DNA from 2 places in the Arthrobacter sp. TJ-170 genome. Region 1 is predicted to be linked to the other one. Evidence: predicted binding sites of a transcription regulator. Region 1 holds the regulator's gene; the other holds the start of a gene.
What was found. The regulator HrcA, encoded in region 1, represses chaperone genes, less so after heat shock. The targets are predictions, from matches to a motif close to TTNGCACTCGNNNNNNNCGAGTGCNAA.
Positions count from the first base shown of each region.

Region 2: a site for HrcA is predicted at 1,822-1,848, ahead of AC4D1W_RS06045 (FmdB family zinc ribbon protein). Genes of this name have one in related genera too.

Region 1 is NZ_JBZCNL010000005.1:124,898-134,311, reverse strand. Features, by position in the region: gene AC4D1W_RS10965 (PhoH family protein) at 1-920, opposite strand, end outside; gene AC4D1W_RS10960 (GerMN domain-containing protein) at 1,298-2,257, shown strand; gene AC4D1W_RS10955 (16S rRNA (uracil(1498)-N(3))-methyltransferase) at 2,297-3,052, opposite strand; gene dnaJ (molecular chaperone DnaJ) at 3,068-4,195, opposite strand; gene hrcA (heat-inducible transcriptional repressor HrcA) at 4,262-5,278, opposite strand; gene AC4D1W_RS10940 (DUF3097 domain-containing protein) at 5,423-6,274, shown strand; gene AC4D1W_RS10935 (DUF4870 domain-containing protein) at 6,389-6,820, shown strand; gene hemW (radical SAM family heme chaperone HemW) at 6,825-8,054, opposite strand; gene lepA (translation elongation factor 4) at 8,082-9,414, opposite strand, start outside.
Region 2 is NZ_JBZCNL010000002.1:434,671-447,868, reverse strand. Features, by position in the region: gene AC4D1W_RS06055 (DUF4011 domain-containing protein) at 1-616, shown strand, start outside; gene cpaB (Flp pilus assembly protein CpaB) at 621-1,301, opposite strand; gene AC4D1W_RS06045 (FmdB family zinc ribbon protein) at 1,439-1,759, opposite strand; gene AC4D1W_RS06040 (5-formyltetrahydrofolate cyclo-ligase) at 1,869-2,522, opposite strand; gene galU (UTP--glucose-1-phosphate uridylyltransferase GalU) at 2,625-3,527, shown strand; gene AC4D1W_RS06030 (GNAT family N-acetyltransferase) at 3,536-4,159, shown strand; gene AC4D1W_RS06025 (hypothetical protein) at 4,237-5,142, shown strand; gene AC4D1W_RS06020 (aminoglycoside phosphotransferase family protein) at 5,156-6,139, shown strand; gene AC4D1W_RS06015 (hypothetical protein) at 6,158-6,361, shown strand; gene AC4D1W_RS06010 (Lrp/AsnC family transcriptional regulator) at 6,384-6,878, opposite strand; gene AC4D1W_RS06005 (MFS transporter) at 7,026-8,273, shown strand; gene AC4D1W_RS06000 (helix-turn-helix domain-containing protein) at 8,341-8,967, shown strand; gene AC4D1W_RS05995 (hypothetical protein) at 8,964-9,158, shown strand; gene AC4D1W_RS05990 (Lrp/AsnC family transcriptional regulator) at 9,155-9,643, opposite strand; gene AC4D1W_RS05985 (N-acetylglucosamine kinase) at 9,716-10,678, shown strand; gene AC4D1W_RS05980 (NUDIX hydrolase) at 10,700-11,149, shown strand; gene rsgA (ribosome small subunit-dependent GTPase A) at 11,385-12,485, shown strand; gene AC4D1W_RS05970 (ABC transporter ATP-binding protein) at 12,770-13,198, shown strand, end outside.

The DNA.
Region 1 (9,414 bases):
GCGTCCAGCGGAGAGAAGGCGACGTCGTCGACCCCCTGCAGGATTTCGCTCACGACGCGAAGCCCGGAACTGGTCCCGCCCGGCAGGTCCACCTGGGTCACGTCGCCGGTGACCACCATCCTGGAACCGAAGCCCAGCCTGGTGAGGAACATCTTCATCTGCTCAGGAGTGGTGTTCTGCGCTTCATCGAGGATGATGAACGCATCATTCAGGGTACGGCCGCGCATGTAGGCGAGCGGTGCGACCTCGATTGTTCCGGCAGCCATAAGGCGCGGAATGGAATCGGGATCCATCATGTCGTGAAGAGCGTCGTAGAGCGGGCGCAGGTACGGGTCGATCTTGTCGTTCAGCGTTCCGGGGAGGAATCCCAGCCGTTCCCCCGCCTCAACAGCCGGACGGGTAAGGATGATCCTGTTGACTTCCTTGTGCTGAAGAGCCTGAACCGCCTTGGCCATTGCCAGGTAGGTTTTGCCGGTGCCGGCCGGGCCGATGCCGAAGACGATGGTATGCGTATCAATCGCTTCGACATATTTCTTCTGGTTGACCGTCTTCGGGCGGATGGTACGGCCGCGTGAAGAGAGGATATTCATCGACAGGACTTCGGCCGGCTTCGCAGCGCCCTGCGTCTTGAGCATGAAAAGCAGCTGCTCCAACACCTGCGCTGTCACCGGTGTCTGGCTGGCGGCGAGGGTACGTATCTCGCTGATCAGGCGCTCGGTGCGCCCAACGTCCGTCGCGGGACCGGTGATGGAGAGATCATTGCCGCGTACGTGGAGGCTTACGCCGGGGAAAGCTCCCTCGATCATGGCGAGAGCCTCGTCATTTGCGCCGAGAGCCTGCACCATCTGGTCGGCTGAATCAAACTCGATGACCCGGCTGTCCAGGCCTGCTGCCCCCATACCCACTGCAGAATCCGTCATATTATCGGCCCGTGGGCCTTCCATCTCTCCTCGTGTCGCCGGAATTTCCGGTTAGGTGCTGGTCCAGGCCTTTGAAGAAGCCTTCTACTAGCGTACCGCCGCAGGCCTGTTACCGCTCGCATCCACTTCGCGAGAAACCGTTCACCGGCTGGGCGGACAAAATATCTCAGGAACGCAACGGCCCGATATCAATCGCGTCTCAGTCCTGTGGCGATTGGGGAAAACCGGCCGGTAGCGCACACTTCCTATGCCAAGCTGGATTACTGCTGCGCCGGGCAGCTCCGGCTCCTACTCTCATCATCCCTGATGGTGAGATTTGAGCCCGGTGCTGGAACCCCAGCCATTGGACACTGTAAACGGAGAGGAGATGGGAACGCATGGCCGCCATCCCTCTTTCTGGACAGACGAAGGTGCGCCGCTGGAAGGTATCCGTACTTCTCGCGACGGCGCTGGGACTGCAGGCCTGCACTATCGGAGGCCCGCCCGAGTCGACGGCGGAGATCGCGCCTCAGTCAGAAGTGCTGCTGGAATCCGCGGCGAGTATGCCGGAGCTCGCTCTGCGAAGCCCCGAAGCCACAGACGCCGCTTCCCTCCTTCCGGTCTACTGGCTGGGAGAGGCGAACGGACTGCTTTACCGCGAATTCCTGCCGGCCGAATCGACAGGAGACCCGATCGCCGCTGCAGTCTGGGCGATGACCAGCGCTGAGCCGCTGGACGACGACTACTACAGCCCCTGGCAGAATGCCTCCGCTGTCAACACCTCGATCTCGCCGGACAACGTCATCACGGTGGACATTTCCTCCGATTCATTCACCACGGAGGTCGACGCGGAGACGGCTGTGCAGGCAGTGCAGCAACTCGTTTACACCGCGACAGCCGCAGCAGCCAATTCCGGCCTGATTGCCAGCGGAAGTCCGAGCAGCGTTCGCCTGCTGGTGGACGGCAAGGCGGGCTACAACGCATTCGGACATATCGCGCTGGGTTCCGTTCTGCGGCGGGACGTCAGCGCAGTGGCGCCTGTCTGGATCATCAACCCGCAGGAGAGCTCGGTCCGCACCGATCGGACTGTCATCATCCAGGGCAGCACGACCACGACGGACACAAGCCTTCAGTGGAGGGTCCGGCGCGTGGACGGGGGCGGTGTACCCGCTGAAGATGTTGTCGACGGAACCGTACCGGTGGAGGCGGGAACGGGCGCGGTAGGGCTGTATGAGTTCAGTGTGGCCCTGGAACAGGGAACCTATCTCGTTGAGGTGTACGAGGCGTCGGAGACGGATCCCGGATCCGGGCCTGCTGCCGACGACGTCGCCGATGACAAGCTGGTCAGCATCCGCTGACCGCCGGCTATCAGCCGCCAGCTGCCGGAAATCCGAGGGCTACCAGCGGCCGGAGAGCTGGTTGAGCACAGCAAGCGCTGCCGGCCCGGCCGTCGAGGCGCGCAGGACATTATTTCCGAGTTGCACCGGCAAGGCTCCGTGCTCGGCGAACAGCTCGACCTCGTGCGGGGCGACTCCCCCTTCCGGGCCCACGATTACGGCCAGCGTCCCTTTTCTGCCTCCCGGGTCACGGTTCCAGTAACCCGCGAGAGATTCTTGCGCTTCCTCGTGGAGCAGGATCGGGTGATCAACGCTGTCAAGCCATCGCCCGAGGCCCCGGCTGTCCAGCACATCGAGGACGTCCGGAACCCGGGTGCGCCGACTTTGCTTCGACGCGGTGCGGACCAGGGCTTCCCACTTCGCGCGTCCCTTTACAGCTTTGTCGGCACGCCACCGCACAATGCTGCGGTCTGCCTGCCAGGGCAGAACAGCGTCAACGCCGAGTTCGGTAGCTGCCTCGACTGCCAGCTCCGCGCGGTCCCCCTTCGCCAGGGCCTGGACCAGGACAATGCGGATTTCAGGGAGTGGATCGAAGGAGATCCTGTCCACCGTTACTACGACGGCGGCAGGCGCCGCATCGACGACGGTGCAGCTCAGACGGCGCCCCTGCCCGTCCACCACGTCGATCGTTTCTCCGGGAACCACACGCTTCACGGTTGCAGCGTGATGGGCTTCCTGACCTCGCAGGGTGATGCTTGCGCCGGTGACAGCGCTTTGAACGTCTTCGGGTTGACCGAAGAAAGCCTGGTTGGTCATTGTCCGGGCTACCGCTCAGAGATTTCCGAGGCGCTCGCGCAAGCGGGCGAATACCCCTGATCCGCTGCTGGCCAGCTGACCTTCGGCGAACTGTTCGCCGCGCATTTCCGCCAGACGTCGAAGGAGCTCCTCCTGAGCGCCGTCGAGGTTCCGGGGGGTCTCGACGCTCAGGTGTACCAGGAGATCTCCCCTGCCATATCCGCGCAGATGCGTAACTCCAAGACCTTTGAGCGCGATCACTTCGCCGGACTGGGTACCGGACTTGATCGTGAGTTCCTGATCACCGTCGAAGCTGGTCATGGTCACGGTGGTGCCGAGAGCTGCCGCTGTCATGGGCACGCTCAAGGTGGCGTGGAGGTCGTCGCCCTCCCGCAGGAAAGTCGGGTCGCTGTTGACCCGGATTTCGACGTAAAGGTCCCCCTGGGGGCCGCCCGCCGTGCCTGCCTCCCCCTGACCCGAAAGCTGGATTCGCGTACCCGTTGAAACACCGGCGGGCACCTTGATCGTCAGGCTGCGGCGTGATCGTATACGCCCGTCCCCGTTGCACTCGTTGCAGGGGTGCGGGATGACGGTTCCGTACCCCTGGCAGGTGCCGCAGGTCGCCGTCGTCATAACCTGGCCCAGGATGGACCGGACCGCGCGCTGGACCTGCCCGGACCCACCGCAAATATCGCAGGTTCTCGGCGACGTCCCGGGCTGTGTGCAGGATCCGTCACAGGTGGGGCATACTGCCGCAGAGTCCACTTCGATCTTCTTGTTGGAGCCGAAGACCGCATCCTTCAGATCGATACGGACGGCGATGAGGGCATCCTGGCCGCGCTGGGTACGTGACGGCGGACCGCTGGGACCGCCTCCTCCGAAGAAGGTCTCGAAAATGTCGTGGAAGGCGAAGCCCGGGCCGGCATAGCCGCCGCCGAACCCGTTGTCGGTGCCGTTTTCGTTTCCGGTGGTGTCATAGACGCGCCGCTTCTGCGGATCCGAAAGCACCTCGTATGCGCGGGTGACCAGCTTGAACTCCTCAGCCGCTTCAGGGCCGACGTTGACGTCCGGGTGGAGTTTGCGGGCGAGCTTGCGGTACGCCTTCTTGATTTCTTCGCCGCTGGCATCGCGTGCAACGCCAAGGACATCGTAGTGATTACTCACTCCTGCACATCACTTCCTGTTATCTCACCGCGTGAGCGGCTGCTGTTCATGGGATCCGTCATCCGGTCACGATTCATCGAGGATGCGGGAAAGGTAACGGGCTACCGCTCTGACGGCAGCCATGGTGGTGGGGTAATCCATTCTGGTGGGTCCGAGTACCCCCACCTTCGCCAGCGCGTCCGGTCCGTAGCCGGTGGCAATCACGGACGCCTCGGCGAGACCGCCGTAAGGGTTTTCCCGACCTATGCGGACAGAGACACCGAGGGCGTCCTGCTCCATCTCCGAAAGGAGGCGAAGCATGACTACCTGTTCTTCAAGTGCTTCCAGGACGGGGCCGATGGTGAGGGGAAAGTCCAGCGTCGAACGGGCAAGGTTGGCCGTGCCGGCCAACACAATGCGATCCTCGCGGTTGGCAGCCGACAACTGTTCCAGACCGTGTGCGAGTGCCTGGCCCAGCGGCTGCAGCGCTGGGGAAAGCTCCGCAGCGCAGGCGCCAAGTTCCTGCGGTACCGATGGGAGCCGCACGCCCGACACCTTCTCAAGGAAGCGCTGACGCAGCTCGGCAAGTGCAGTCTCGGTCGCATCGGCGGGGACGGGCACTACCCGCTGCTGTACCGCGCCGTTGGTGGAAATGAGCACCACGAGTACGCGGGTCGGTGCGAGCAGGACGAACTCGATGTGGCGGACGGACGCTGCGCCCAGGTGCGGGTACTGCACCACGGCCACCTGATTGGTGAGCTGCGCGAGCAGTCGAACGGTGCGGTCCAGGACATCATCGAGATCTTCCGCGTTTTCGAGCAGCGCCCGGATAGCCCGCTTCTCCGGTGCCGACAGGGGCTTCACCTCGGCGATCCGGTCAACGAACAGGCGGTATCCCTTATCTGTGGGGATACGGCCCGAACTGGTATGGGGGGCGGTAATGAGGCCTTCTTCTTCCAGAAGCGCCATATCGTTGCGGATAGTCGCCGAGGACACACCCAGCTTGTGGCGTTCAACCAGAGCCTTGGAGCCCACCGGCTCACGGGAATGAACGTAATCCTCAACGATGGCTCGCAGGACTTCAAGCCGCCTGGGCTCACTCATGTTCACCTCCGATGTACTTCGCTGCCCGCTTCTTGAGTTAGCACTCAACACGCCTAAGTGCCAAGTCTAATACGTCTGAGGCGATTGTTAGCATTGGCTCTGCCTGTCCGGACGGCAGGGATTTGCGGAAGCGAGAGAAGTCACATGTCTTATCACCAATGGGGCGCACAGGACCTCTCCCAGCCCCGACGCGCCGTAATTGAGAAGATCGAGGCCCGCCCCGGCGTCGTTCTGGAAGATGTCCAAAGCGGGTTCGTGGGCGAGATCCTACGGACCGAGAAGTCCGGCGGGATGCACGTGATGATCCTGGAGGACCGCCGCGGCAAGCGGCGCACATTCCCGCTCGGATTCGGTTTCCACTACGAAGGTTCGCCCGTTGAGCTGATTCCTGCCCTGAAGCAGGCCGCGGTATCACAACGGACTGCTTCAGGTTCCGTTCGGGTTGCGGGCCAGCGGGCACGCACTGCACGGGCGAGCAGGATCTGGGTTGAAGGCCGCCACGACGCCGAACTCGTGGAAAAAGTATGGGGAGACGACCTGCGCGTCGAGGGCATCGTCGTCGAGCCGTTGCACGGAGTCGATGATCTTGCAGGCGTGGTGCGTGATTTCGCACCGTCCAGCGGCCGCCGCCTGGGCATCCTTGTAGACCACCTTCTGCCGGGTACCAAGGAAGCCAGGATAGCGGCCGAAGCCATGAAGGTACCGGGTGCTGCGCACAACGTGCTGATCGTGGGACACCCCTACGTTGACGTCTGGCAGGCCGTCAAACCCCGGGCACTCGGACTCGAAGCGTGGCCGGTCATTCCCCGCGGCGAAGACTGGAAGACCGGGATCCTGAACCGCCTGGGCTGGCCGCACTCCACCCAGGCAGATGTTGCGGCCGGCTGGAAGCGCATCCTGGGCGGAGTCAATACCTATGCTGATCTCGAGCCGTCACTGCTGGCCCGCGTCGAGGAAGTCATCGATTTCCTTACCATACCGGGATCAGACGCATAGGCGCCGGGCACCGACAGGTGTGGGCGACCCCGTGCGGCCTGTCCACCAAGTACCCTTAGGAAGTAAGTTCTGCGCGAATGCGCGGTGAAGTCCTCCAGTTTGAAGGAAGTTTCGTTGTCTAACAGCGCAGACCGGCACAGTGACGCGTCGTCACGCCCTGCACCCCCGGACAATGTCCCCGCATTCCAGGGTGCCAGTCCCAGCGCTCCACCGCTGACTCCGGCGGAGGACCGGCAGTGGGCAACGCTCGCCCATTTCCTCGGCATCCTGGGCTTCGTCCCATCGCTGATCATTTTCCTGATCTACCGGGACCGCGGGCCCTTCACGGAGCAGGAATCGAAGGAAGCGTTCAACTTCACCTTCCCCCCGAGCATCGCTGCCGCGGTCTGCCTGCTGTTGTCCCTGCTACCCGGAATCGGCGGGATTTTCGCAGTCCTCAATGCCCTCATCTGGGTGACCCTCGCCGGGTTCGCAGTTGCGGCAGGAATCCACGTGAACCGCGGCCGGCCGTATCGCTACCCGTTCAACCTGCGGATCTTCCACTAGAAGATCAGTCGGGCAGGAGGCGGCGAACGACGGCGTCAGCAAGCAGCCGCCCCCGCCCGCTCAGGCGCACAGTCCCCTTGAATGCCGCGCTGGGCTCGATCAGTCCGTCGGCAATCAGTCCGGCGACCGCACGGCGTCCCTCCGGCTGCAGTGCGGTGGTTGGATACCCCTCGGCAAGCCTGCTGCGCAGGAGGACATCCTCGACATAGCGGGCGTTGTCGTCCAGTATCTCCCTGCCCGCAGCGGGTGAAGCGTCCGAGCCCAGACGCTGGGCGTAGGCAGATGGATGCTTTACGTTCCACCAGCGCGTTCCGCCTACATGAGAATGGGCCCCCGGACCGGCACCCCACCAGTCATGCCCTTTCCAGTAGGCAATATTGTGGCGGCACTGATCCCCTTCGGTACGCGCCCAGTTGCTCACCTCATACCAGGACATTCCAGCTGACTGGAGCATCTTTTCGGCAAGTTCGTACTTGTCGGCGTGGTCGTCGTCGTCGACCATTGGAACCTCACCGCGCCGCATCCGCCTCGCCAGCGCAGTGCCGTCCTCAATGATGAGAGCGTATGCGGACAGATGATCCGGCTCGAGGGCAAGCGCGGCTTCGAGGGAGGTCTGCCAGTCCTGGAGCTCCTCACCGGGCGTGCCATAGATCAGATCAAGGCTTACCTTCAATCCGGCAGCGCGCGCCCACTCGACCGCAAGGGGCACCCTCGCCGGTGAGTGGGTCCGATCCAGTACGGCCAGCACGTGCGGCACCGCGGACTGCATGCCGAAGGACACCCGGGTGAAACCCGCACGGGCCAATTCCTCGAGCGATTCGGGAGTTACCGAGTCGGGATTTGCTTCCGTAGTCACCTCGGCTCCGGGTGCCAGGCCCCAAACGTCCTTCGCGGTCTGCAGCACCTGCGCCAGTTCCTGCGACGGCAGGAGCGTGGGCGTTCCTCCACCGAAGAACACCGTACTCAGCGGACGCTCGGCAACGCCGGAAGCGGTCAACACCCCGGCAGCGAAGTTGAGTTCCCGCTGAACAGAGAGCGCATAGTTGGCCTGCGACGCTCCCCCGCCAAGCTCGGCCGCTGTGTACGTGTTGAAATCGCAGTAACCGCAGCGGACAGCGCAGAAGGGTATGTGCACGTACAGCCCGAAGTCACGATCGATCGCACCGGCCGCCGCCGCCGGAGGCAACACGCCGTCGGACGGAGCCGGGTCTCCGAGCGGCAGTGCGCTAGGCATGGTTGCCCTCCCGGCGGAGTACTGCAGTCACTTCTTGGCTTTGTCCTTCGACTCGTCCGACGACAACGCTGCGATGAACGCTTCCTGGGGAACCTCCACACGGCCCACCATCTTCATGCGCTTCTTGCCTTCCTTCTGCTTTTCCAGAAGCTTGCGCTTCCGGGTGATGTCACCGCCGTAGCACTTGGCCAGAACGTCCTTGCGGATGGCCCGGATGTTTTCCCTCGCGATGATGCGCGCGCCGATCGCGGCCTGAATGGGGACCTCGAACTGCTGCCGTGGAATCAGTTCGCGCAGCTTTCCGGTCATCATGACGCCATAGGAATAGGCCTTGTCACGGTGCGTAATGGCGGAGAAGGCATCAACCTGCTCTCCCTGGAGCATGATGTCGACCTTGACCAGATCAGCTACCTGATCGCCGTCGGCCTTCCAGTCCAGCGAGGCATACCCGCGGGTCCTGGATTTGAGCATGTCGAAGAAGTCGAAGACGATCTCGGCAAGCGGGAGCCGGTAACGTATCTCCACCCGATCCTCCGACAGGTAGTCCATTCCGCCCATGACGCCGCGCCTGCTCTGGCACAGCTCCATGATGGTGCCGACGAACTCGTTGGGCGCGAGGATTGTCGCAGAAACCATCGGTTCGCGGACCTCCGCGATCTTGCCGACGGGGTACTCGCTGGGATTGGTGACGTGGACGATGTTCTTGTCCTCGAGCGTCACTTCATACTCGACGTTGGGTGCAGTGGAAATGAGGCTCAGGTTGTATTCCCGTTCCAGGCGTTCGCGGGTGATCTCCAGGTGGAGCAGACCGAGGAACCCCACGCGGAAACCGAATCCCAGCGCGGCGGAGGTCTCCGGCTCATACACGAGGGCGGCATCGTTGAGCATGAGCTTTTCCAGCGCATCACGAAGCACCGGATAGTCAGCGCCGTCCAGAGGGTAAAGACCGGAGAAGACCATCGGTTTTGGATCCGCATAACCGCTTAGGGACGCGGCTGCAGGCTTGGCCAGGTTGGTGACGGTGTCCCCGACCTTGGACTGGCGGACGTCCTTGACCCCGGTGATGAGGTAGCCCACTTCGCCAACCCCCAGTCCCTTGGACGGCGTGGGCTCCGGTGAACTGACACCGATCTCGAGGAGCTCATGGCTGGCACGCGTCGACATCATCTGGATGCGTTCACGCGGGCTCAGGTGTCCGTCGACCACCCGGACATACGTCACGACGCCACGGTAGGTGTCGTAAACCGAGTCGAAGATCATGGCCCGGGCCGGTGCATCAGCGTCGCCCACGGGCGGGGGCAGGTCACGGACAATCTTGTCCAGCAGCGCTTCGACTCCGACGCCGGTCTTTCCTGAAACC
Region 2 (13,198 bases), on a different contig from region 1:
CAGCAATTACGACGGCGCGCTGGACATCGTTGCTGCCTTCAGTTCCAGCCACGCTTCCGGCGCGGACGGCAGTGCACCCTTCCTCTCGCCTGTAGCCATCGAGTCCGACGGATCCGATCGATACCGCGGCCTGACCGTGAGGGAGCGGAGCAGGCTGCGCCCGCAGCTCCTTGAACGGATGGGCTGGCGTTACATGCCGCTGTGGACCATTGAAGTCTTCACTGATCCTGAAGGCTGCGCCGACCGCATATCGGGATATCTTGGTCTTCAACATACTGACCGGCCGAATCCGCGCCGGACTGCACAGGAGCCACCTGCAGGAAACGGGGAGACGATGGGATCGGAAGCAGAGAACAGCCGGGCGAATGAAGAAGACCCGACGGATGACCGCCCCGCTGATCAAGCGGATGAAGGGACATCCGGCGAGGCTGCCGAGCCGGCTGACGCGGAGGCCTCGGCGGTTGCCCAGCCGAGTTCAGAGGCCACCACCAGTACGGCCCCGCACGGGGACGTCATCCCACAGCATGCGGCTGAGGATGATCCGCGGTCCTGGAATGACCAGGACGGCGACAACGATGAGTGGCTGAAGGAACAGAAGCCTCCACACTGGAGCTAGCAGTTCACTCCTGGCTGCTCGCCGACGTGAGTACAAGGTGAACCTGGCCGGCGCTCGATGCGCCGGCCAGTGCCGCCGCCTCGTCCGGGTTGGCCGCCACGACCACCAGGCCGCCCTCCGCTCCTGACGCGGGCCTGAACGGCCCGGCACCTGGTTGCTCGGACGTCCACAGCACCGGTAGTCCACGGGCCAACACGGTGTTCTTCGCGGAAACCTCAAATCCGTTTCCGGTGCTGAGCACCACATCCACGCGCTGCCCTGCCGAGAGCAGTTGCACCGTGGATGCATCAGCCGGGCGGAGCGGAACCGCGACTGTGCCCTCTGGGCTTCCGGCTAACAGGCCGGCCCCTACAAAAAAGTTCTGGGCCAGGACATCGCCCGCATAGACAGGAGTTGCCAGCTGCTGGCCGGCAACCAGTTCGGGGGACGTGAACGAGTGCTCGGGCACAGCTGCCTCGGGAAGATCGACGATGGCGAGCTGATCCGCGGTGAGGACCGTGCCCACGGGCAGATCTGAAGATGCAGCGACAACCCTCACGGTGGCGGGCTCATGGGGGAGGAGCGCTTCCACGGTCACCCCGGCTGCAGCGCACAGGAGGCCAGCGGCCAGAAGGCGCCTCTTCCGGAAGATGAAGGCTTGGAACCGGCTCTGCAGGTGACTCGGGGTGCGTGATGGCTCACTCATGGATCCAACGATATGAACCCTGCTACGGCGGCACCGTGGGAGTTGGTCCTATGTGGAAAAACCGCCCCGGGAGAACCGGTTGTGCAGGACTACCGGTCCACCCGCGGCGGAAGGTTTCTCCGGAGTGGGTGCGGCGGTTAGGCCGAAGCGGCAGCCGCCGGCGCCGTCGTCGTTCCCCCGGAGGAAGAAGTTGACGACGAAGCCGCTTTGCCGTCGGAACCGGATGAGGTGGAGGAGGGCTTCGCAGAAGAGCTGCTGCCGGTCTCGACGGACGACGACGCAGAGCGGGAGTCTGTGCGGTAGAAGCCGGATCCCTTGAAGACGACACCCACGCTGTTGAACTTCTTGCGCAGTAGGCCCTCGCATTCCGGGCAGACCGTCAGCGAGTCATCAGAGAATGACTGCTGGACATCGAAGGCGTGGCCGCAGTCCCTGCAAGCGTAAGCATATGTAGGCATGGACAATCCTCCTGTGGGAACGCTGTTCGTGGGCGGTCTCGTTGTCCGGGTTTCCCCGGATTTTGGCACTCGACCAGTCCGAGTGCCAATTCTACACTGCTTCTGGCGCTTATGAGGAATGTTCGCCGGGCGCACGGTGCAGGCGGGACGGCGTGAAGGCGCCGTGCAGCGGCATGTCGAGGGGCGTGGTTTCGACATCCCCAGCGGGGAGGATCTCCTCGTCATACAGATAGCCGAGCCTGTCCACGTCGGGCTGTTCGAGAACCAGCTGCGCGAGGAACCGGTCGTAGTACCCGCCACCCTGGCCTATCCTGTTTCCCAGCGCATCCATGGCCAACCCGGGCACCAGCACCAGGCGGAACGGCACCAGTGCCGTGAATTGCTTTCGTTCGCCAACCGGCTCCCAGAGGGGAGCACGAGGGCTTTTCGCCAGCTCGACGCCCGGCTCCCAGCGCACCCAGCTCAGCTGGTACAGCGGTTCACACACCGGTACGACGACGTCGTACCCCGCACTGATCAGGGCCGGCAGCAATTCCTCGGTGCCGGGCTCCGGCGGATCCGAGAGGTACGCCGCAATGGGCCCGGACCTCCTCCCGGGGGCGCTCCGCAACCACGCGAGCACCTGGTCGCTCAGCGCAGCGGCGGCTGACCTGCGGTCACGCTCCGAAAGGGCGCGACGCCGGTTCCGCAATGTGCGGCGCAAGTCTTCCTTGACCGACGAAGGGCTCGGTGAGGGCATCGACGATTGCACGCGGGAATCCATGGTGGCACTGTACAGGGCGTGAGGGCGTGAGGGCGTGAGGGCGTGAGGGCGTGAGAGCGTAGCACTTTCATCGAACAGCAGCCGATTCTGTAGTGTTGTGGCATGACTGAGCGACCAAGAGTTAACAAGGCCGTCATTCCCGCAGCTGGCCTGGGAACGAGGTTCCTGCCGGCCACCAAGGCGATGCCCAAGGAAATGCTTCCGGTTGTGGACCGGCCGGCGATTCAGTATGTGGTCGAAGAGGCCGTCGGCGCCGGCATAAATGACATTCTGATGATCACCGGACGCAACAAGAGGTCCCTCGAGGACCACTTCGACCGGGTGCCGTTCATCGAGCAAACGCTCGAAGCGAAGGGTGATTTCGAGAAGCTGGAGTCTGTGCGCCGCGCCTCCGAGCTCGGTGACATCCACTACCTCCGCCAAGGGGACCCCAAGGGGCTCGGGCACGCGGTGCTGCGCGCCAAGCTCCACGTCGGCTCTGAGCCGTTCGCTGTCCTGCTCGGCGATGACCTGATCGACGAGCGCGACGTCCTGCTTGAGACCATGATCGATGTCCAGGCGAAGACCGGCGGGTCAGTGATCGCCCTGATCGAGGTTGATCCGGATCAGATCAGTGCCTACGGCTGCGCTGACATCTCCGCGCTCGACGATGAGGAATACGTCCGCGTCAACAAGCTCGTCGAAAAGCCCTCCGCTGAGGAAGCCCCGTCGAACCTGGCGGTCATCGGGCGTTACGTCCTGCACCCCCGGGTCTTCGACGTCCTGGAAGAGACAGGTCCAGGACGCGGCGGCGAGATCCAGCTGACGGACGCCCTGCAGACGCTGGCAGCAGCCGATGGTGAGGGTTCCGGCGTGTACGGTGTCGTTTTCCGCGGCCGGCGCTATGACACTGGGGACAAGCTGAGCTACCTGAAGGCCGTGGTCACCCTCTCCTCCGAACGCGAGGACCTTGGTCCTGACCTCAGGAAGTGGCTGCAGGAGTTTACCGGCTCCTTCGACGGCTAACTACTGACATGTGGGGTAGGTTCGCCTGGCCGGTCACCCTCGAGACCGGCAATCTCATCCTTCGTCCGCTTCGACATCGCGACAAGCGCGAATGGATGGAACTGCGTCACCGCAACCTCGACTGGCTCTCGCCCTGGGAGGCGTCCAACCCGGCCCCGGGCGGTTACCTGCCCACGTACCACGAGATGGTGCGTGCGCTGAACTCCCAGGTGCGTTCCGCCAGCGCATTACCGTTCGTGATCGCCGAGCGACCCGAGGGCGGCGGCCGGCCGGCCATGGTCGGCCAGCTCACTGTATCCGGAATTGTCTGGGGTTCCGCCCTGACGGCGACGCTTGGGTATTGGGTGGACAAGGAGCGTGCGGGCAGGGGAATCGCACCCACAGCGGTCGCCCTCGCAACGGACTATTGCTTCTGGGAACTCGGCCTGCACCGCATGGAGATCAACATCCGGCCGGAGAATGCGGCAAGCCTTCGGGTCGTCCGGAAGTTGGGATTCCGGGACGAGGGAACCCGCAAGGACTACCTGCATATCGCGGGCTCGTGGGCGGACCATAGAACCTTTGCCCTTACAGTCGACGAGGTTCCCGGCGGCCTCCTCCGACGGTGGCAGGAGACTGCGCCGCGGCTCTAGTCAAACTTCTCGATTTCGCGTCGGACACACCGTAGTGAATGAAGGAGCAAAGACGCATCTGCTCTAACGTTTTGTAAGTGGACTTCTCTCTGAACAGCTCAGTTGTACTGGCGGCTATCGTCGGGCTGTGGCTCATTTGGGTTGCTCCGTATCTGTTGCGAAGCCGACAGCCTTTCGCCGGCACCGCGCACATCGCCTTTCCAGCCATCTCATCCGGGGACGCCGTGTTCCAAAGGAGCGTCATGACCATGTCCGCCGCCGACGATTCCCGGTCCGCCTCCGGACCAGCAACCACCGGGCAGGCAGGTGGAGGGTCGACGAGGGTGTTGGGCTCCGCGCAGGGACTGAGGATCCGGTGGGACCGACTCTCCATAGCGCTGGTCGGCGCAGTTGCACTGGCAACGGCGCTGGTCACGTCGGTACTTGCCGTCGTCGGGCTGGTCTCTTCAATCGTTCCGGTGATCGCGCTTGTGCTTGCCATTGCAAGCGTTGCGGTGTTGCGCACGCTCGCACTGCGCGACCGGTCAGGTACGCCGCAGCGGGTCCCTGCCTCAACGGAGGAGACCTTCTCACCGGCGGCCCAGGAGGCTCCGGTGGTACGCCGTCCCACCACCCTCTTCAACGCCGAGGAAGCCGGAGACAGCAGCTCGGAAGAAGATAACAGGGACCGCGACGCGGACGCCACGGTTGCCACCCCCCAGTTCACCGCGGCTGAGTTGCGGGCTGCGGCACTTGCCGTTGCTGCCGAAGCAGGTGAAAAGCTGGTCACCTCCACACCCTGGCAGCCTGTGGAGGTGCCCAAGCCTACGTATGTCGAGGCTCCGAAAGCTGAGCGGGAAGACCCGGCCCCTCTGGATCTGCCGGAGGCACCCAAGCCCCAGACGAAGACGCCGATCAAGAACAGTGCCGTCGCGCCGACGGTCGAGACGGCTTCTGCGTCCCGGATGAACTTGGACGACATCCTGCAGCGCCGCCGCGCCTAGTTATACGCGCGCAGTGCCCGAGGCGGACCAACTCGCACTGCTCGAAGGGCCCGCCATCGGTCCGGCACTCGCCGCGGCAGCGGATCAACTCATCGGTCGGCTGGGTCAGTGGTCACTGCGGAGCCTTCATCATCGCTCCGGTGCAGGGGTCACGGGAATCTACGAGGTGCAGTGCCTTGCGCCGAACGGCCCGTTGACCGGGTTCCTGTGTGTCACGACGAGGACCGTGGAAGGTGAATTTCCCCGCTCCATGCGACTGCGCGGTCCGGGAGGGATAGCCCTACTGGCCTGGAGCCATCCCCATGATCCACTGCTGCCTGCGCTGGATTGGGCGTGTGATGCCCGGTCCGTTGGTCCGGAGCTCTTCGGAGTTCGCACCGCCACGCTCACAACCCTCGGTTATCGGCCGATGAGGCGGGCTGTACTGCGGGCGGAGGGGGCAGGGGAGACCCGCTATGTGAAGGTATTGCCGCGCGGCCGTGCCTGGCCCCTGCGCCGCCGGCACGAACTGCTGCATGACGCGGGGATCCCGGCTCCGCGGCCGGTCGGGCCGCGGGATCGGGACGTCGTCGTAACCCTGCCCGCGTCGGGAACACCGCTTGCCCAGCGGTTGATGCTGAACGGCGCGAGGGAGCTCGAACCGCAGGTTCTGATTGATCTGCTCGACCGTTTCCCGAAGGCGGCGTGCGAGCTGCCGGCAAGACTGCCCTGGTCTGCACGGGTCCGCGACTACGCGAGGGCTGCCATCGCTGCGCTTCCCTCGGAATCGGTGCGGATTGCAGCGCTCGCGTCGCGGGTTGAAGAACTTATCCGTACGGCGCCTGCCGGACCGGTGGTCGCGACGCACGGCGACTTCTATGAGGGGAACCTCCTGGTTTCCGGTGGCCAGGTTACTGGGGTGCTCGATCTCGACGGCGTCGGTCCGGGGCATATGGTGGACGATTTGGGCTGCTTTCTTGCCCACCTTGCTGTCCTGCCTGAGGTGGACGACCGTTAGCGCCACGCTCCGGCGGCCGTGGTGCGGTACCAAGAGGCATTCGCAGGACGGGTGGATCCGACGGCGCTGCGCGCCCGGGCTGCAGGCGTGGCGCTGACGCTCATCGCGGGAGCGAGAAACCCGGGACAGAGCCAGTCCGACGACGGCTGGCGGGCTGGTGCACGCAGCAGGCTGCTGGTGGCCGAAAGCTTCCTGACGCCGGGAGCTGGCCAGGACGGCTGAGTTTCGGGACCTTCGTCCCAGGTCATCCTTCGGACTGCTGCTTGCCCTGTGACTTCTCCGCCAGCAACCGGTCAAGCAGGGGCTCAACGCGGTAGGGAATGTGCTCGTGCAGTGCCAGCACGGTTTCCGTCCGGATCACGCCCTTGATGCGCAGGATCGACCGGAGGGCCGACTGCAGGTGATGCGTATCCTTCGCCGCTACCCGGCACCAGACGTCGCCCCTGCCTGAGATCTCATGGACTTCGAGTACCTGCTCCAGCGTGCGCAGCGCTGAGATGACACCGTCCAGTTCCCGGTGCGTGACCTCGATCGTGACGAACGCGACGACGTCGTAATCCAGGCGCGCGAGGTCCAGTTCCCGTCCGCTCGGGCGGAGAAGACCCGACCGAAACAGCCTCTGCATTCTCGCCTGGGCGGTGTTGCGTGCCATGCCGAGCGTCTCGCTGAGCTGGCTGACCTGCGAGCGCGGGTCGCGGACAAGCTCGCGCAGGAGACGAATGTCTGTTCGGTCCAACATGCACAACTCCTCGTTCAGCTCATCGGGGAGTGGGATGTCCCTCGAATATTGAGCACGATGATCAGGCCAGGCCCGATAGGACTTCCACAGTAACCCGCAGACCTCACTATGAATAGTAAGAATGGTAAGTATCTCCGGAAGGTGAGCATGAGCGTCATCAGCGAATTGCGTATGCGGCCTGCTCCCGTGCAGTCTCCCCGCTGGGATGCCTCCGTCCGCACCCGGCTGGGCCTCGCCGTCGTCGTGATGGCCACCCTGCTCGTGGGGGCGAATCTTGCGACTCCGCTCTACCCGCTCATTCGCGCCGATCTTGGCCTGAGTGCTTTCGATACGACGGCAGCCTTCGCTGCGTACGTCTTCACTCTCGTTGCCGGGCTGCTCCTGGTTGGCCACTGGTCGGACCATATCGGGCGGCGCGCGGCGCTCGTTCTCGCGGTTCTGACCGGTGTGCTCGGAGCTCTGGTCTTCGGCAGTGCAACATCGCTTCCGATGTTGGTGCTCGGCCGCTGCCTCCAGGGTGCGGCAGTAGCATGCGCTACGGGAGCCAGTTCTGCTGCGTTGCGCGACCTATTGCCTCTCCGTCCGGAGTGGGCATCACGCTTCACGCTTGTGGCCTCGGCCGGGGGAGTTGCGGCGGGACCGATCGTGGGTGGGCTGCTGTCACTGCTGCCCGAACCGACCCGGCTCCCGTTCGCCCTTTATGCCGTGTTCCTGGGGCTGCTCCTGATTCCGCTGGTACTGCTCGATGCCCGACCGGCGAGCAAGCCGGCGCCACCGGTCCGGCCGCTGTCCGCGTTGAAGCCGCGCCGTCCCGCGGTGTCCCGAACTGCGCGCAGGGCGTTCTGGTCTGCGGCGATCGTTGGCTTCCTCAGTTTCGCCGTATTCGGTTTCTCGCTCAGCCTCGCGCCGACGTACCTCACAGGTATGGCAGGCGAGTTGAGTCGACCACTCGTGGGCCTGTTTTCCGGACTGGTGCTGGCGGCTTCGGCGGCAAGCCAGCTGTTCCCGCAGAACAGTGCACGCCCAACGGTATCCGGTGTGTCCGGTCTGCTCGTTATGGCAGGCGGTGTAGCGCTGATTCCGGCCGCGGGCAGTGTCGGCAGTGTCCCGCTCCTCATTGCGGCCCTGGTCATCGCAGGGGTAGGCCAGGGGGTCGCCTTCCGCACCGTCTTCAGCGCGGTGGCGCAGCAGGTTGAAGGATCCCAGCATGCACAGATCATCAGCACCGTCTATGTGATCACCTATCTGGGAAGTGCTGTTCCTGTGCTCGGCTTGGGCCTGGCGGCAGATGCGCTCGGCCTCACGGCCGCGGTCACGGTCTTCGCCGTGATGGTTGCTACGGCGTGCGTGGCCATGGCCCTTTTCCTCTGGCGAAGTGCCCGAGTGAGCCGTTGAGAAATAGCAAAGAATAGTTTGCAAACAAAGCGTTGCAAAGATACCTTTGCAGGACTATTCTTCCTGTATGGAGTCAGCAAAGCCGAACGATCGCACCGTCGATCTCAACGCGCTGAAGGCGCTAACGCATCCGCTCAGGATCCAGCTCCTCAACGCGCTGTCACAGTTCGGGCCGCAGACTGCCAGTGCGCTCGCCGCCCGGCTCGGGGAATCGAGCGGTTCCACCAGCTACCACCTGCGACAGCTGGCCAGGCACGAACTGGTTCGCGAAGTAGAAGGCCGAGGATCAGCGCGCGAGCGCTGGTGGGAGCGCCCGCCGGGCGCCCTCAACCTCTACTCCAGTGAGATGGCAAAGGATCCCGGGACACGGGATGTCGCCGCCATAGTCAATCGGGAATTCAGCCACAACCGAGCAGCGCTCCTTGAGGACTACATGGAGCGCGGCGCGCTCGTGCTGCCGGAGGAGTGGCTCGATGCCTCAGTCATTTCAACCATCAACGCGCGGCTCACAGCAGATCAGTTGGCTGAACTGTCCAATGAGCTGATGCGCCTTGCACGCGACCTCTTCGAAAAGTACCGCCCGGACGGAGCCGATTCGCCGGACGCCAAGGCGGTGCAGATCCATTTGAATACTTTCCCGATTATCCAGGGCCAGTTCGCCGAGCCCGCTTCCCGAAAAGAACCCACACCATGACCACGCTCACCAGCCTGTGCCCACCGGTTCGACCCTCCGGGTTCGACGCCCTGCTCATCGTCGTCGGCCGCTGGCTTGTCACCACGGGCGAGCGGCTCGCCGCACAGGAACACGCCATCATCAACCACAGTGCCCACGAGGACCGGCTCCGCGACGGAGCAGCCCTGCGCCATTCGGGACTCTGGCCCTAGTCGGAGCCGGGAAGCAGTCCCGCATTGCCTTCCATACGATTGAAGACCAGTGTTGTTTCCGTATGCCCCACAACCGGGTCCGTGGTGAGGTAGTCCAGGACCCAGTCCCTCAACGCTTCGGTGTCCGCAACCGCGAGGTGGATGAGATAGTCCACCGCGCCGGAGACATGGAACGTAGCCACCACTTCGGGCAGGGCGGGCACCCGTGAGGTGAACCTGTCAATCTCCTCGCGGTTGTGGCCTTTCAGCTGTACGGAGATCAGCGCCTGCACTGCACGCCCGATCGAAGCAAGGTTCAGTTCGGCGTGATAGCCGGTGATGACTCCGCGCTCGGTGAGCTGGCGTGTCCGCAGTAACGCCGTGGAGGGCGCAACGCCGACCTTCTCGGCAAGCTGCGCATTGGTGATCCGCGCGTCTGCCAGCAGTTCCTGGACGATTCGACGGTCTACCGGATCAAGGCCGTCCGGTTTGCCACTGTTCGCCATGCGGGTGCTCCTGCTTCGCTGGTGTCCTGCGGGATTCCTCCAGCCTACCGGCGGGTGCGTAACCTTGTGCTCATGGCAAACATTCCGCACGGGAATACCTCGAATCGCGATCCTGGGAATCCGGACAGTGCACAGGGCGCTGCAGCGTCGGAAGGTGCCGCCGACGTCGTCGGTCTTGATATCGGCGGCACCAAGACCCATGGGGTGCGGTGGAGTGCGGGGGAAGTGGTTGCCGAAGCGAAGAGCGGAAGCGCCAATGTCCAGAACGTCACGCCGGAGGAAGCTGCCCGGAACCTAGCTGAACTCTTCACCGCGCTGGGCGGTGAGATAGACCGCGTGGTGGCTGGGTCCGGCGGCGTGGACACCGACGACGACGCCGACGCCCTGCGCCGGTTGATCGGACGGCAGACGCCGAACGCCCGGATCGACGTAGTCCATGACACGCGCCTGATTCTCGCTGCGGGCGCTGCCTCAACCGGCATTGCGGTGATCGCAGGCACCGGATCCGTGGCCTGGGGGGTGGACAGCGAAGGTCGCCAGGCACGTTCCGGAGGCTGGGGATACCTGCTCGGCGACGAGGGCAGCGGCTACTGGGTGGGAAGGGAAGCGGTGCGGGCCACGCTCCATCGATTCAACCGCGCAGAGCCGCTCGGCATTCTGGGTGAGTCTGTCCTGCAGTCAAACGGGGTGCAGCGCCCTGAAGAGCTCATTGCCCAGTTCCACGGAGCATCGGGCAGACGCTACTGGGCCGGGCAGGCGCATCTGGTCTTCAAGGCGGCCGAGGCGGGAGATGACGTCGCGCAACGGATCATCGAGAACGGCGCACGCCATCTGTGCGGGCTGGTGAACGACGTCGCCTCTGTTCTCGGCATCCATGGACCCGTCATCATCGGCGGCGGTCTTGCTGTTCATCAGTCGAAACTGCAGGAACTTCTGATGGAGGGGCTGGCGCAGGACGGATTCGGCGAGGTGCGGTTCCTCACCGCGGATCCTGTCTACGGCGTGGACTACCTGCTGCGAACCGGCGGCCTGTAACCCGCGTCTAGACTGGCTTTCATGGCGCAGGAGTGGGATACCCGGGTAGGTGCGTACGCCGTCGTCGTAAGGGATGGAATGATCCTGCTGGCGCACTGGAATGAGCACGGACGGAAGGGCTGGACGCTGCCCGGTGGCGGGCTTGAGCTGGGCGAGGACGCCCCGACCGCCGCAGTCCGTGAGGTACTCGAGGAGACCGGCTACGTCGTCCAACTCGATGAGCTCCTGGGGGTGGACAGCCTGCACATCCGTCCGGAGGACCGCCTGAACCAATCGGGCCGGCCCCTGCATGCGCTGCGGATCGTCTACCGTGCGCATGCCGTCTCGGGCCGGCTCGTCCATGAACTTGACGGGTCCACCGATGAAGCGGCGTGGATTCCGCTGGCCGACGTGCCCTCGCTGAGCCGCGTGGACCTCGTGGATAAAGCGATCCGCCTCTCTTATCAAAGTCCCAGCCGGGCGCTACTATAAAACTCTTCCGTTCGAGGCCCAGACCAGGCGGGCACTCGATCTGATCGCCTTTGGCGCCGGAGGGGGTGACGTTATGAACACGGTTCTTGTTGCTGCGCTTTGCCCAACAACTGCATGCACGACAACTGCATGCACGACAACTTCCTTCGTAACCCCCGCCTCCCGCCTGCGATCACACTGACCCCGTTTCCTGCGGTTCTTCGCGACGGGCGGAGGCCTTGCCTGAGGACTTCCCTTGAACACTCTTGCCGAGTACGGCTTCACCGACCGCATCCGCGGTCTCTTCTCCCTCTCTTTTCCACCGACCGTCACAACATCGGAAAACCCACCATCTGAAAACAAGCACCTGGAACCCGCCCGCGTAGTCCGAGCCGACCGCGGACGGGTACTGCTCACCACGGGCAGCGGTCCGCTGCACGTGGAAACCGACGGCACAGTTGTGACCGGCGACTGGGTGGCGCTCGCACGCAACAACGACGACGGCGCGTCGCCGCCCTCCGTCGTCGGCATACTGCCGCGCTACTCGACCCTGCAGCGCAAGAAAGCGCACGATCCGCTGTCCGAACCCCAGATTCTCGGCGTCAACATCGACCTTGTCGGGGTGGCGGTCCCGATCGACCGTCCACTCTCGGCCAACCGGCTGGAGCGAACCCTGGTTGCCGCCTGGGACTCCGGCGCGGTGCCGATTGTCATCCTGACGAAAGCCGATCTGAGCAGCCGGTTCGATGAGGTCGTGGCCCAGACCGTCGAGCGTGCCCGCGGGGTGGAAGTCTTCACTACGTCCGCCGAGGCAGGTGACGGCCTGGACGCACTGCGGGCGCGGATTGGCATCGGGACCACGCTGGTGCTGATCGGTCCATCCGGGGCGGGTAAGTCGACGCTGATCAACGCGCTCGTCGGGTTCCATGCCCAGAGCACCGGAGAGGTGCGAGCGGGTGATGGAAAGGGGCGGCATACAACGACGGCGCGGGAACTCATTCCGCTCGGCGCGGGCTCTGTCCTGTTGGACACGCCGGGCGTCCGAGGGTTCGCCCTGTGGGACGCCGAGGAAGGGCTGGAGGTGGTCTTCGGCGATATAGAGGCACTGTTCGCGGGCTGCCGATTCAACGATTGTGCCCACGATGCTGAGCCGGGGTGTGCTGTCCGGGCCGCGCTCGACGCCGGCGAACTCGAGGAGCGCCGCTGGCTCAGCTATCGCAAGATGCAGCGCGAACTGGCCAGTCTTCACCGGCGGCAAAGCGTCGCGGAGCAGCGCCGGTACGGACGGTCCTTCCACCGCATGGCGAAGGAGGCTGTCATGGCCAAGGACTACCGCAACCGATTTTTGGAGGGATGAGGATCGCCCGCGCTGCCTCCACCAACGGCCTGGGAAAGGCGTGAACCGGTTCCGTGCTAACGATTCGAGACAAAGTTCAGATCCGGGCCATACATGCGCTTGTGCGGAACGAACGCCTAGCTAGACTCGACAGGACGATGGCCCCGCTGAGCGTTTCGAACCTGCCGGGCGCACAGGATCGCTACGGAGCGGCCACGCGGCCGAACCTGACGTCGATGAAAGGTATAACTTCCATGACTGGCGAAACTTCGGTCCCTGTCGAGGGCAGCCCGAACTCCAAGGCGATGATTCAGTTCCGCAACGTCTCAAAGCACTATGGCGGTGGGGCCGTTGCCGTCGAGGATCTCAGCATGGACATCGATCGCGGAGCGATCACGGTCCTTGTGGGCCCCTCAGGCTGCGGCAAGACCACGTCCCTGCGGATGATCAACCGCATGGTGGAGCCTACCTCCGGCTCGATCATCGTCGACGGTCAGGACATCGGGCGGCAGCGCGCTTCGGAGCTGCGGCGTTCCATGGGATACGTCATGCAGTCTTCCGGCCTGCTGCCGCACCGCACTGTGCTGGACAACATCATGACCGTGCCCCGGCTGAATGGCGTGCCGAAGTCGACCGCGGGGAAGCGCGCGGCTGAACTCCTCGATGTCGTTGGGCTGGCTCCGGCGTTGGGGAAGCGGTACCCGGGACAGTTGTCAGGCGGTCAGCAGCAGCGT